Regions from separate parts of the Cupriavidus sp. 8B genome, predicted to be linked through region 1. Evidence: predicted binding sites of a transcription regulator. Region 1 holds the regulator's gene; the other holds the start of a gene.

Evidence for each region. The regulator HrcA, encoded in region 1, represses chaperone genes, less so after heat shock. The targets are predictions, from matches to a motif close to TTAGCACTCNNNNNNNNNGAGTGCTAA.
Region 2: a site for HrcA is predicted at 3,324-3,350, ahead of rpoH (RNA polymerase sigma factor RpoH). Genes of this name have one in related genera too.

Annotation. Positions count from the first base shown of each region.
Region 1 is NZ_BAAILO010000132.1:2,983-9,313, forward strand. Features, by position in the region: gene recN (DNA repair protein RecN) at 1-1,183, opposite strand, end outside; gene ACYP5B_RS14210 (NAD kinase) at 1,246-2,163, opposite strand; gene hrcA (heat-inducible transcriptional repressor HrcA) at 2,278-3,315, shown strand; gene hemH (ferrochelatase) at 3,428-4,543, shown strand; gene ACYP5B_RS14225 (RNA-binding S4 domain-containing protein) at 4,577-4,972, shown strand; gene ACYP5B_RS14230 (hypothetical protein) at 5,017-5,172, opposite strand; gene grpE (nucleotide exchange factor GrpE) at 5,447-6,004, shown strand; gene ACYP5B_RS14240 (thioredoxin family protein) at 6,095-6,331, shown strand, end outside.
Region 2 is NZ_BAAILO010000211.1:38,621-44,396, reverse strand. Features, by position in the region: gene ntrB (nitrate ABC transporter permease) at 1-150, shown strand, start outside; gene ACYP5B_RS21170 (ABC transporter ATP-binding protein) at 203-1,006, shown strand; gene ybiB (DNA-binding protein YbiB) at 1,133-2,152, shown strand; gene ACYP5B_RS21160 (pirin family protein) at 2,181-3,056, opposite strand; gene rpoH (RNA polymerase sigma factor RpoH) at 3,468-4,364, shown strand; gene ACYP5B_RS21150 (SCO family protein) at 4,464-5,090, opposite strand; gene cyoE (heme o synthase) at 5,238-5,776, opposite strand, start outside.

The DNA of each region.
Region 1 (6,331 bases):
GCAGCGCCACCGCGAAACTGCCGCCCGCCATGGACAGGCCCTGCATGGCATCCGTCACGGCGGCCGACAGGCTTTCGGCCGCCATCTTGCGGGCGGCGCCGAGGTGCTGGGCGATGGTGAGGTAGGCGGCGCGGGCCGCGGCCTCGCGCGCCATCGCCTTGTTCAGGTCCTGGGCGGACTGGAGATCGTCCAGTTGCTGGCGGCGCGCCATCAGTTCGTCCGGCAACTGCTCCGGCGGCATCCGGTACTTGCGCGCGGTGGTGTGCAGCGCCTGCATGCGCGCCTCCACCACCTGCAAGCGTTCGGGGTCCAGGTCGATCCGGTCGACGTAGCGGTTGAGCGAGTGCGCGGCCTCCTCGACCTGGACCAGCGCGGGGTCCAGCGCCGCCAGGACGTCACCCAGCGCGGGGTCGACGTCAGCCATCTGGCGCAGGCGCTGCACCACGCTGTTGAGCCCCGACAGCACCGAGCCATCGGCCTCGGACAGCGCCTCCAGCGCGGCGCGGCTGCCCTCGATCAGCCCGGCGGCGTGCGACAGCCGGTTGTACTCGGCCTGGATGTCTTCCCATTCGCCGGGTTGGGGTGCCAGCTTCTCGAGCTCGCCGACCTGCCATTCGAGCCGCTCGCGTTCCAGCTGCATCTCGCGCGAGCGGTGCTCGACGGTTTCGCGCTGGCGCACGCACGCGCGCCACGAGCGCCAGGCTTCGGCCACCGCGCCGGCCTGCGCGGTGAGCCCGGCATGGGCATCGAGCAGCAGGCGCTGGGCGTCGGGGCGCAGCAGCAACTGATGGGCATGCTGGCCGTGGATATCGACCAGGCGGTCGCCGATGTCGCGCAACTGGCCCAGCGTGGCGGCGCCGCCGTTGATAAAGGCCTTGCTGCGCCCGCTGGCGTCGACGGTACGGCGCAGCAGCACCGTGCCTTCGTCGCCGGTGAGGTCATGTTCGGCCAGCCACGCGTCGAGCCCGGCCGGGGTGGAGAAGGTGGCGCTGATGCCGGCCCGGGCGGCGCCTTCGCGGACCACGCCGGCGTCGGCGCGCTCACCCAGCACCAGGGCCAGCGCATCGATCAGGATCGATTTGCCGGCGCCGGTCTCGCCGGTGAAGACGGTGAAGCCCGGGGAGAAGTCGAGGTCGAGCGTATCGACGATGACGAAATCGCGGATGGACAGGCTGCGCAGCATCGTGGTCGACTGGTCGGGGCTGGGTGATGTCAGGTGGCGGATCTGGGCCGGTTCGGTGCGGATCAGAGCCGGTTGTCTTCGCTCGGGTACTCGTGCCAGTGCAGCTTCTTGCGCAGCGTGGCGTAATAGTTGTAGCCGATCGGGTGCAGCAGGTTGACGGTCTTGGCCGAGCGCCGCACCACGATGCGGTCGCCCGGCAGCAACGAGGTCAGCGACTGCATGTCGAAGTTCACGCTGGCGTCGCGCGCCGTGGCGACCTCGATCGACACCTCGGCATCGTGCGGCAGGACGATCGGGCGGTTGGACAGCGCATGCGGGGCAATCGGCACCAGCACCAGCCCCGACAAGGTAGGGTGCAGGATCGGGCCGCCTGCCGACAGCGCATAGGCGGTCGAGCCGGTCGGCGTGGAGACGATCAGGCCGTCGGAGCGCTGGTTGTACATGAAGTGGCCGTCCACCGACACCGCCAGCTCGACCATGCCGGAAATGCCGGAACGGTTGACCACGACGTCGTTGAAGGCCAGCGCGGAGAAGATCACGCCATCGTCGCGCACCACCTGGGACTCCAGCAGCATGCGGGTCTCGGACTCGTAGCGGCCCGCCAGCATGTCCGGGAGCACCGAGTGCACGTCCTCCAACGGGATGTCGGTCATGAAGCCGAGGCGCCCATGGTTCACGCCGATCAGCGGCACCGGGTAGCCGGCCAGCTGGCGCGCCAGGCCCAGCAGGGTGCCGTCGCCGCCGAGCACCACCGCCACATCGGCATGCTTGCCGATTTCGTTGGGCGCCAGCGCCGGATAGTCGGTCAGCCCGGTGGCCAGGGCGGTTTCGCGCTCGAACACCACATCCTGGCCGTTCCTGAGGATACAGGCGGCCAGCTCTTCCAGCGGGCCCTCGATGCCGGCAGTGGCGTACCTGCCGATCAGGGCGACGGTGCGAAATGGGGCGCGCGCGGCGCCGGGCTTGGGGAGCGAAGACATGCCGGGATTAGACCATACCGCCGTGACCATTGTCAGCAGGAGGGCGCTCGCCGCCGGGCCGGATCGCGGATGAGCCGCCCGAATGGTGAAAACTTGCGTAAAATCAGGAACATCATGGATGAACGTGCGAAAACGCTTCTCAAAACCCTCATCGAGCGCTACATCGCCGAGGGGCTGCCCGTGGGCTCTCGAACCTTGTCGAAGTACTCGGGGCTCGACCTGTCTCCGGCGACCATCCGCAATGTGATGTCCGACCTGGAGGAAATGGGGTTCATTACCAGCCCGCATACCTCGGCCGGGCGTATCCCCACGCCGCGTGGCTATCGGCTGTTCGTCGATACCATGCTGACCGCCCAGCCGCTGGACGGCGCGCTCAACCTGGCCGAGCTGACCGGCAAGATCCGGGGCCAGCTGCAGGGCCAGCAGCTCGGGCCGCAGCGGATGATCACCTCGGCGGCGCACACCTTGTCCAACCTGTCGCAGTTCGCCGGCGTGGTGATGACGCCACGGCGCGCCCAGGCGTTCCGCCAGGTCGAATTCATGCGGCTGTCGGACAAGCGCATCCTGCTGATCATCGTCACCCCCGAGGGCGACGTGCAGAACCGCATCATCCAGACCGAGCTGCCGTACACCCCGTCCCAGCTGGTCGAAGCCGCCAATTTCATCAACTCGCACTTTGCCGGCATGAGTTTCGACAACGTGCGCAACCACCTGCGCGGCGAACTGCAGGCGCTGCGCATGGATATGTCGCAGCTGATGCAGGCGGCGGTGGAGGCGGGCAGCAGCGCCATGGCCGAGGGGGACGACGATCACGTCTTCATTTCGGGCGAGCGCAAGCTGCTGGAGGTGGAGGACCTGTCCTCTAGCATGGAAAAGCTGCGCCGCCTGTTCGACGTGTTCGAGCACAAGACCGGCCTGCTCAAGCTGCTCGATGTCTCCAGCCACGCCCAGGGCGTGCAGATCTTCATCGGCGGCGAGAGCAAGCTGGTGCCGCTGGAAGACATGGCGGTCATTACCGCGCCCTACGAAGTCGACGGCCAGATCGTCGGCACGCTCGGGGTGATCGGGCCGACCCGCATGGCCTACGAACGGGTCATTCCGATCGTCGACATCACCGCGCGCCTGTTGTCCAGCGCGCTCAGCCAGAACTAGTGTTGGCCTGGCCCGGTCTCACAGACTGCCTGTTCCCCAGATCCTGTAAGCTCGGCGAGCCCTGGCTGGCGCGCGCCTTGTGCCCGCGCCGCCCCGCCACACCGGAAATTACATGACGTTTACTCCCGAACCGGCCTACCAGCATGGCCAGGCGCCGCGCACGGCCATCCTGCTGATCAACCTTGGCACGCCGGATGCGCCAACGCCGAAGGCGGTCGGCAGCTACCTCAAGCAGTTCCTGTCCGACCCGCGTGTGGTGGAGATCCCGCGCGCGGCCTGGCTGCCGCTGCTGTACGGCATCATCGTGCCACTGCGCTCGCGCGCCTCGGCGATGAAGTACGAGTCGATCTGGCTGCGCGAGGCCCATATGACGGGTTCCCCGCTGCTGGTGCACACCGAGCGCCAGGCACACGCCCTGCAGCTGCTGCTGAACCAGCAAGGCCATGAGGTGACCGTGGCGTGCGCCATGCGCTACGGCAATCCGTCGATCGGCTCGGTGCTGGAAGCGTTGCGCCGCCAGGGGACCGAGCGCATCTTGCTGCTGCCGCTGTACCCGCAGTACTCCGGCACCACCACGGCGACGGGCTTCGACGAGGTGTTCCGGGTACTCAAGCAGTGGCGAAACCAGCCGGAGCTGCGGCTGGTCAAGCATTTCCACGACCATCCGGCGTACATTGCCGCCTTGCACCAGCAGGTGGGGGCATACTGGGCGCAGCATGGCACGCCGGATTTCGCGCGGGGCGACAAGCTGATCCTGTCGTTCCACGGCGTGCCGCGCCGCACGCTGGAACTCGGCGATCCCTATCATTGCGAGTGCCTCAAGACCGGGCGCCTGCTGGGCGAGGCACTGGGCCTGCAGCCTGGGCAGTACCAGGTCACTTTCCAGTCGCGCTTTGGCAAGGCGGAGTGGCTGCAGCCCTATACCGCGCCCACCTTGCAGGAACTTGGCAAGGTCGGCACCGGGCGGGTCGACGTGTTTTGTCCGGGCTTTCCGGCCGATTGCCTTGAGACACTGGAGGAGATCGCGATGGAAGGGCGCTCCGAGTTCCAAGTGGCAGGCGGCAAGGTGTTCCACTACATTCCTTGCCTCAACGATTCGGAAAGCTGGATTGCCGGGCTGGCGGAGATCGGCTTACAGCACTTGCAGGGCTGGCCGCTGCGGCTGCCGCATCCGCATGAGCTGGAGGCCCGCCGCACGCAAGCGCAGACGCGCGGCGCCGCGGCATGAGCGTGGCGCTGCTCAACGCATGGAGGTGACGACATGAGTGTATCTTTCGAGGCCGATGCCCGCCTGCGCATCGATAAATGGCTATGGTGCGCGCGCTTCTTCAAGACCCGCTCGCTGGCCGCCGAGGCGGTGGAGCGTGGCAAGGTGCAGGTCAACGGCCAGGCGTGCAAGAATTCGCGCGAGGTGAAGCCGGGCGACACCGTCGTCCTGGAGGCGCACCAGCAACGCTGGGAAATCGTGGTGAAAGGGATTGCGGGGCTGCGCGGCCCGGCTGCGGTAGCCCAGACGCTCTATGCGGAAACCGAGGCCAGCGAGGCGCGCCGGCGGCAGGATGCCGAGAATCGGCGCCTTAACGTGGAGCCTGCATCGAAGCTGCAGGGGCGCCCGACCAAGCGTGACCGTCGGCAGATCGACGGGGTCAGAGGGTGAGGCGGACGGCCGCACGTGCAGTCGCCCGCAATCACCCGGCTGGGTCAGCGAACGTAGGGAACGATGTAATGCTTGAATACAGCCTTGCCGCTGCCGTATTCGGTGTCTCGTGGCGTGAAGGCGCCGGAGAGGCAGATGAAGGCTGTCATCACCGATAATGCGGCGAGAAGGAAGACCGTCAGAACAGGCAGCTTATGCATGGCTAACCTTTCGAGAGTGGCCCCACTTGAGTTGCATCTTCGACCCCGTTATTTTTGTCATTTTTATACGGTTTCATCTTAGGGTGTGCGCTGTTGCAAAGCAATATGACCCCTATTTCCGCGCACCCCCATTTGTAACCTTGTGTTTCAGTGCACCGTCGCTGTGCGCTCTTGAAAATTGAGGGCCTGCCACCAACTGCAGGCTACATTTGCTGATTGACCACCCGGCGGCCTGCGCCAGGCAGGCCGCGTCTTTGTTTTGATACGGATCGACATGGAAGAACAGAAGCAGACGCCATCCACCACGCCGCCGCTCACGCCAGCCAGCGAGGAGCTGAACACCGCCCCGGCCGGCCAGGCCGAGAACGCCGCCGCGGCGGACGTGGCGGCCCAGTTGGCCGCGCTTGAAGCCAAGGCCAAGGAGAACTACGACATGTTCCTGCGGGCTACCGCGGAGGGCGAGAACATCCGCCGCCGCGCCCAGGAGGACGTCGCCAAGGCCCATAAATTCGCCATTGAGACCTTTGCCGACTACCTGCTGCCCGTGATGGACAGCCTGCAGGCGGCGCTGGCCGACGGGTCGGGCGATATCGCCAAGCTGCGCGAAGGGGTCGAACTGACCGCCCGCCAGCTCGTAAGCGCTTTCGAGAAGGGCAAGATCGTCGAGCTGAACCCGGTTGGCGAGAAGTTCGATCCGCACCGTCACCAGGCCATTTCGATGGTGCCGGCGCCGCAGGAGCCGAACACCGTGGTCACGGTGCTGCAGCGCGGCTACACGATTGCTGATCGCGTGCTGCGCCCGGCGCTGGTCACGGTGTCCGCGCCCAAGTAAGCGCAACCCTCTTTGCTGTCCGCCCGGCGGGCTGGCACAAGCAACGCCCGGTGCCGCTGGCCCGGGCGTTTTCCATTGCTGGAGACGTCTATGTCCACAAAGCCAGACAACCCCGCCATGCCTGGCACCGCCGTGGATCCGGCGGCGCACCTGGACCACCGCGCCTTCGACGCGTTCGGCATGCGCGAGGTAGATGGCGCCGACATCGATGGCGCCATCGCCGCTGCCGGCGATGCGCTGGTCTGTGTGTTTTTCTGGGGGGTGGACTGCTTCAATTGCGAGATGGCGAAAAAAGCCATGCTGGCCAATCCGGCGCCGGTGCGGGCG
Region 2 (5,776 bases), on a different contig from region 1:
GGCACCGGCATCGGCTTCTGGCTATGGGACGAGTGGAACAACCTGAAGGTGGAACACATCGTCATCGCGATCTTCATCATCGGCGTGGTCGGGCTGCTGCTCGAATACGCGCTGCTCAGCCTGGCCAAGCGCTTCAGCTACGGCAACTAAGCCGCCAAGACGCCAAGTCGGCTACCGCGCCCTGGCACCCAAGGAGAACCTCATGGAAAAGTTCGTCCGTATCGAGAATGTCGGGCAGACCTTCAAGACCAAGAAGGGGCCGTTCGTGGCCCTGCGCGATGTCAACCTGACCATCGCCAGCGGCGAGTTCATTACGCTGATTGGCCATTCGGGCTGCGGCAAGTCCACCTTGCTCAACCTGCTGGCCGGGCTGGACCGGCCCAGCGCCGGCGCGCTGATCTGCGCCGAGCGCGAAATCGCCGGCCCGGGCCCGGATCGGGCGGTGGTGTTCCAGAACCATTCGCTGCTGCCCTGGCTGACCTGTTTCGACAACGTCTACCTTGGCGTGGAGCGCGTGTTCGGCGGCAGCGAAAGCAAGGCGCAACTGAAGGCCCGCACGCATGACACGCTGGCCATGGTTGGCCTGACCCACGCCGAAGCCAAGTATCCGCAGGAGATCTCGGGCGGCATGAAGCAGCGCGTGGGCATCGCCAGGGCGCTGGCCATGGAGCCCAAGGTGCTGCTGATGGACGAGCCCTTTGGCGCGCTGGATGCGCTCACCCGCGCGCACCTGCAGGACGAGCTGATCAAGATCGTGGCGAAGACGCGCAGCACGGTGGTGATGGTGACCCACGACGTGGATGAAGCGGTGTTGCTGGCCGACCGCATCGTCATGATGACCAACGGCCCCGCGGCCACCATCGGCGAAGTGCTGAAGGTGGACCTGCCACGGCCGCGCGAGCGCATGGCGCTGGCCGGGGATAAGGACTACCACGCATGCCGCACGGCAGTGCTGGACTTCCTGTACCGCAAGCAGCGCAATCCCGCCCTGAAGGAAGCCGCCTGAGCCGGTGCAATGAGGGGCCTGGCGCTACGGCGCCGGGGGCGAAGCCGGGCCGGGGTTGCGGCTGTCATGGGCACGGCCGGCTCGCTCCGCTATCATGGACTTCAAACCACATAGTCCCAACCCGCCATGACCACCACGCCCACCTCCCCTGCGCCTCCCGCCGCCCCTGCTTTCGCTGCCGCGAAGTACATCAAGGAAATCGGCCGGGGCGTCAACGGCGCCCGTGCGCTGCCGCGCGAAGACGCCCACGCGCTGTTCGATGCCATGCTGGCGGGTCGCGTGGCCGATATCGAGCTGGGCGCGGTGCTTATGGCCTATCGCATCAAGGGCGAGGCGCCGCACGAGCTGGCCGGCATGCTCGATGCCGCACACGCGCATTGCCTGCCGCTGGCCGGCCCGGCGGACCGCATCGTGGTGTCCATCCCCAGCTACAACGGCGCGCGCAAGCAGCCCAACCTGGTGCCGCTGCTGGCGCTGCTGCTGGCGCGCGAGGGCATACCGGTGCTGGTGCACGGCTCCCGCCAGTTCAACGGGCGCGTCACCAGCATCTCGCTGTTCGAGGCGCTGGGCATCGCGCCTTGCGGCTCCGTGGCGCAGGCCGAATCCCAGCTGCGCAGCAAGGACGCCCAGCCCGGCCCGCTGGCCGTGCTGCCGATCGACGTGCTGTCGCCGGCGCTGGCCCGGATGCTGGACAAGCGCATGCAGATCGGCTTGCGCAACTCCGCGCATACGGTGGTCAAGATGCTGCAGCCGGTGGGCGCGCACTCCCCGGCCGAGGCGCTGCGGCTGTATAGCTACACCCACCCCGAGTACCGCGAAACCCTGACCGACTATTTCTCGCGCGAGCCCGCCAATGTGCTGCTGGCGCGCGGCACCGAAGGCGAGGTGGTGGCGGACGCCCGGCGCAACAGCCGCATCGACTGGCTGCACGACGGGCATCAGCGTACTTTGGTCGACCCGACTTCCGGCTCCATCGTGGAAGTGCCGGAGTTGCCGCCCGGCAGCGACGTGGACCAGACCGCGGCCTGGATCCGCCTCGTGCTGGACGGCAAGCTGCCCGTGCCCGCCCCGATCGCCACGCAGATCGACGCCATCCGCGACTGCCTGCAGCAAGGCACGCGGGTAGCCTGGGCCAGCCCGGTCTGAGCCGGGCCGGCTGCGCGGGCGCCTCTGGTCAGCGCTTGCGCTGGGGCAGGGGGATGCGGTCGTCTTCCCCCGGCACTCGCGGGAACTGGTCATCCTCCCAGCGCTGGGAGGCCGCTTCGATCGCCTCCTTGGTGCTGGCAACGAAATTCCAGAAGATAAAGCGATGGCCGTCGGTCGGGTCCCCGCCGAGCAACATCACGCGCGACGCCACCTGCGCCGTCAACGTCACCGGCTGGCCCGGCACCAGCACCGCCAGGTGCCGCTCCGGCAGCACCTCGCCGTCCAGCGCGATGGTGCCGTCCACCGGGTAGACGCCGCGCTCGGCATGCTCCGCCGGAATCTCCAGGCTGGCGCCCGCCTCGAGCTCAATGGCTACATAGAGCGTGCGGCCAAACACCTTCACCGGCGCCTCGGCGCCAAACGCATCGCCCGCAATCACCGTCATGCGTACGCCAGGGCGCTCCAGCTTGGGCAGCGTCGCCGCCGGATGGTGATGGAAGGACGGCTCGACGTTCTCGTGCTCCTTGGGCAGCGCCACCCAGGTCTGGATGCCGTGCAGGCGTGGCCCGGCATCGCGGGCGGCCTGGGGCGAGCGCTCCGAGTGCGCGATGCCCCTGCCCGCCGTCATCCAGTTCACGTCGCCCGGCCTGATGACCTGCTTGCTGCCCAGGCTGTCGTGGTGAAGCATCTCGCCCTCGAACAGGTAGGTGACCGTGGCTAGGCCGATATGCGGATGCGGGCGCACATTCGCCCCCTCTCCCGGCGGCATGGCCACCGGGCCCATGTGGTCGAAGAAGATGAATGGGCCGACAGTCTGGGTTGCCGCGGCGGGCAGCAGGCGGCTCACGGCAAAGTCGCCGAGGTCTCGGGTATGCGGCTTGAGCAAGTGTTCGATAGCAGACATGAATGTTCCCCGGTTTGGTCGATGCTGGCGCGCAGCACCACTGAGATAAATGAAAAGAGTGTAGCTGCTAGCGAAACACAGCATCTCATCTGGCGACAGAACCGGCAGGAGTAGCGGCCCTCTAATCATTGTCCGATCGTTGGCGCACCCGCGTGAGATAGTGGCCTCGCCACATCCCTCGCCACATCACGCAAGATGTCGGTTTAAAACACTATGTAGAAGCAATATTCGATTACCAGGAACTATCAACCCTATTGTCACTCGAACTTAGCAGTCCCCCGGCTTGAGTGCTAATATGTGTTGCAATGCAGTGCGAGCCCCCCAAAAGGTCCGCGCACGCGGGCAACCCACCCGCCGGAATGCGAAAGGAGCAATCGAGTGAACGCGGTCTTATCTGCTGACCAAACCCAAATGACCAACCGTCTGCCTACGGTGCCGCAGGGCGCCGGGACGTTTGCGCTGACCTTTCCCGGAACGCTGGGAAATATCGACAGCTATATCCAGGCTGTCCACCGTATTCCCCTGCTTACCCCCGAGGAAGAGCAGCGGCTCGCGCGCGAGTTGCGCGAGCACGACTCCGTCGATGCGGCGCGCCGCATGGTGCTGTCGCACCTGCGCCTGGTGGTGTCCATCGCCCGCCAGTACCTCGGCTATGGCCTGCCCCACGCAGACCTGATCCAGGAAGGCAATATCGGCCTGATGAAGGCCGTGAAGCGCTTCGACCCGGACCAGGGCGTGCGGCTGGTGTCGTACGCCATGCATTGGATCAAGGCCGAGATCCACGAATACGTGCTGAAGAACTGGCGCATGGTCAAGGTGGCTACCACCAAGGCCCAGCGCAAGCTGTTTTTCAACCTGCGCAGCCACAAGCAGGGCGCCCATACCTTCACGCCGGAACAGATCGACGCGGTTGCGCGCGAGCTGAACGTCAAGCCGGAAGAAGTGATGGAGATGGAAACCCGCCTGTCGGGCGGCGACCTGGCGCTCGAAGGGCAGATCGACGATGGCGAAGAAGACTTCGCGCCCATCGCCTACCTGGCCGACAACCACAACGAGCCGACCCGCGTGATCGAGGCCCAGCGCCACGACCGCCTGCAGGTGCAAGGCCTGGAAGAAGCGCTGTCCAAGCTCGACGACCGTAGCCGCCGCATCATCGAGGCGCGCTGGCTGCAGGTCAACGACGACGGCTCGGGCGGCTCCACGCTGCATGAACTGGCTGACGAATTCGGCGTTTCCGCCGAACGCATCCGCCAGATCGAAACCGCGGCGATGAAGAAGATGAAGGGTGCGCTGCAGGCCTTTGCCTAAGGCCGAAGCTCAAGCTCAAGCGCGCCAGAAATAAACAGGGCCGGTCTCGCGACCGGCCCTGTTTTATTTTTCCCGCCGGTTTCGCGCCGGCGGCTCGCCTCAGGACAGCAGCTGCTTGAGGTCGTGCACGATCGGCTCCGGCCCCTGGCCGTGGCGGATAAACAGCCGCAGCTTGCCGCTCGGGTCGAACACATAGCTGCCCGCCGAGTGATCCATGGTGTAGTTGTTCGGCGAAGTGCCCGGCACCTTGGCGTAGAACACCTTGAAGTCCTTGGCAACCTTCTGCAGCGCGGCATCGTCGGCCGGGCGCATGCCCAGGAAGCGCGGATCGAAAGCCGGCACATACTGCGCCAGCAGAGCCTGCGTATCGCGCTCCGGATCCACCGTGACGAACAGTACCTGCACCTTGTCGGCGTCCGGACCCAGTTGCTCCATCACCGCCTTGAGCTCGGCCATGGTGGTCGGGCACACGTCCGGGCAATGCGTATAGCCAAAGAACATCACTACCGCCTTGCCCTTGAAGTCGCCAATGGAGCGCACCTTGCCGTTGTGGTCGGTGAGGACGAAGTCCTTGCCGAACTCACTGCCGCCGGTGATATCGACGTTCTTGAAGGAAGCCTTCTGCTGACCACATGCCGCCAGCAGCAGCGAGCACAGGGCCAGCAGGCAAAACCGGCGGAAAGTCGCGAAGGTGGGGAGAAAGGCTGAAGGGAAGCGGTTTGGCATGCGAGTTCGGGTGGTGTTGACGGGCCGGACCGCCCGGCAGGCGGCTGGACGCGACAAGGTCACATTAACAGATGACACGCAGTATCGCCGATCGGGGCCGCCACGCGCGCATGCCGCGACAAGATGCCGCAAGCCTGCCCGGCCCGCTCAGGCCTGCGGCAGGAACTTGAAGTAGTGATCGACCAGCAGCGCGGCGAACAACAGCGAGAGATACAGGATCGAGAAGCGGAAGGTGCGTTGCGCCAGCGCGTCCGAGTAGTTGCGATACATCTTCCACGAGTAGGCCAGGAAACCGCCCCCCAGGACCAGCGCGGCCGCCAGGTAGATATAGCCGCACATGCCGTACACAAAAGGCAGCAGCGTGGCCGCGATCATGATCAGCGTGTACAGCAGGATGTGCAGCAGCGTGAAGCGCTCGCCGTGCGTCACCGGCAGCATCGGCAGGCCGGATTTGGCGTAGTCGGCGCGGCGATACAGGGCCAGGGCCCAGAAGTGCGGCGGCGTCCACGTAAAGATGATCAGCACCAGGAACCAGGCTTCCGCCGGCAGGTCGCCCGCGACCGCCGCCCAGCCGAGCGCCGGCGGCATGGCGCCGGACAGGCCGCCGATGACGATGTTCTGCGGCGTGGCCGGCTTGAGCAGGATGGTGTACACCACAGCGTAGCCGACGAAGGTGGCCACGGTCA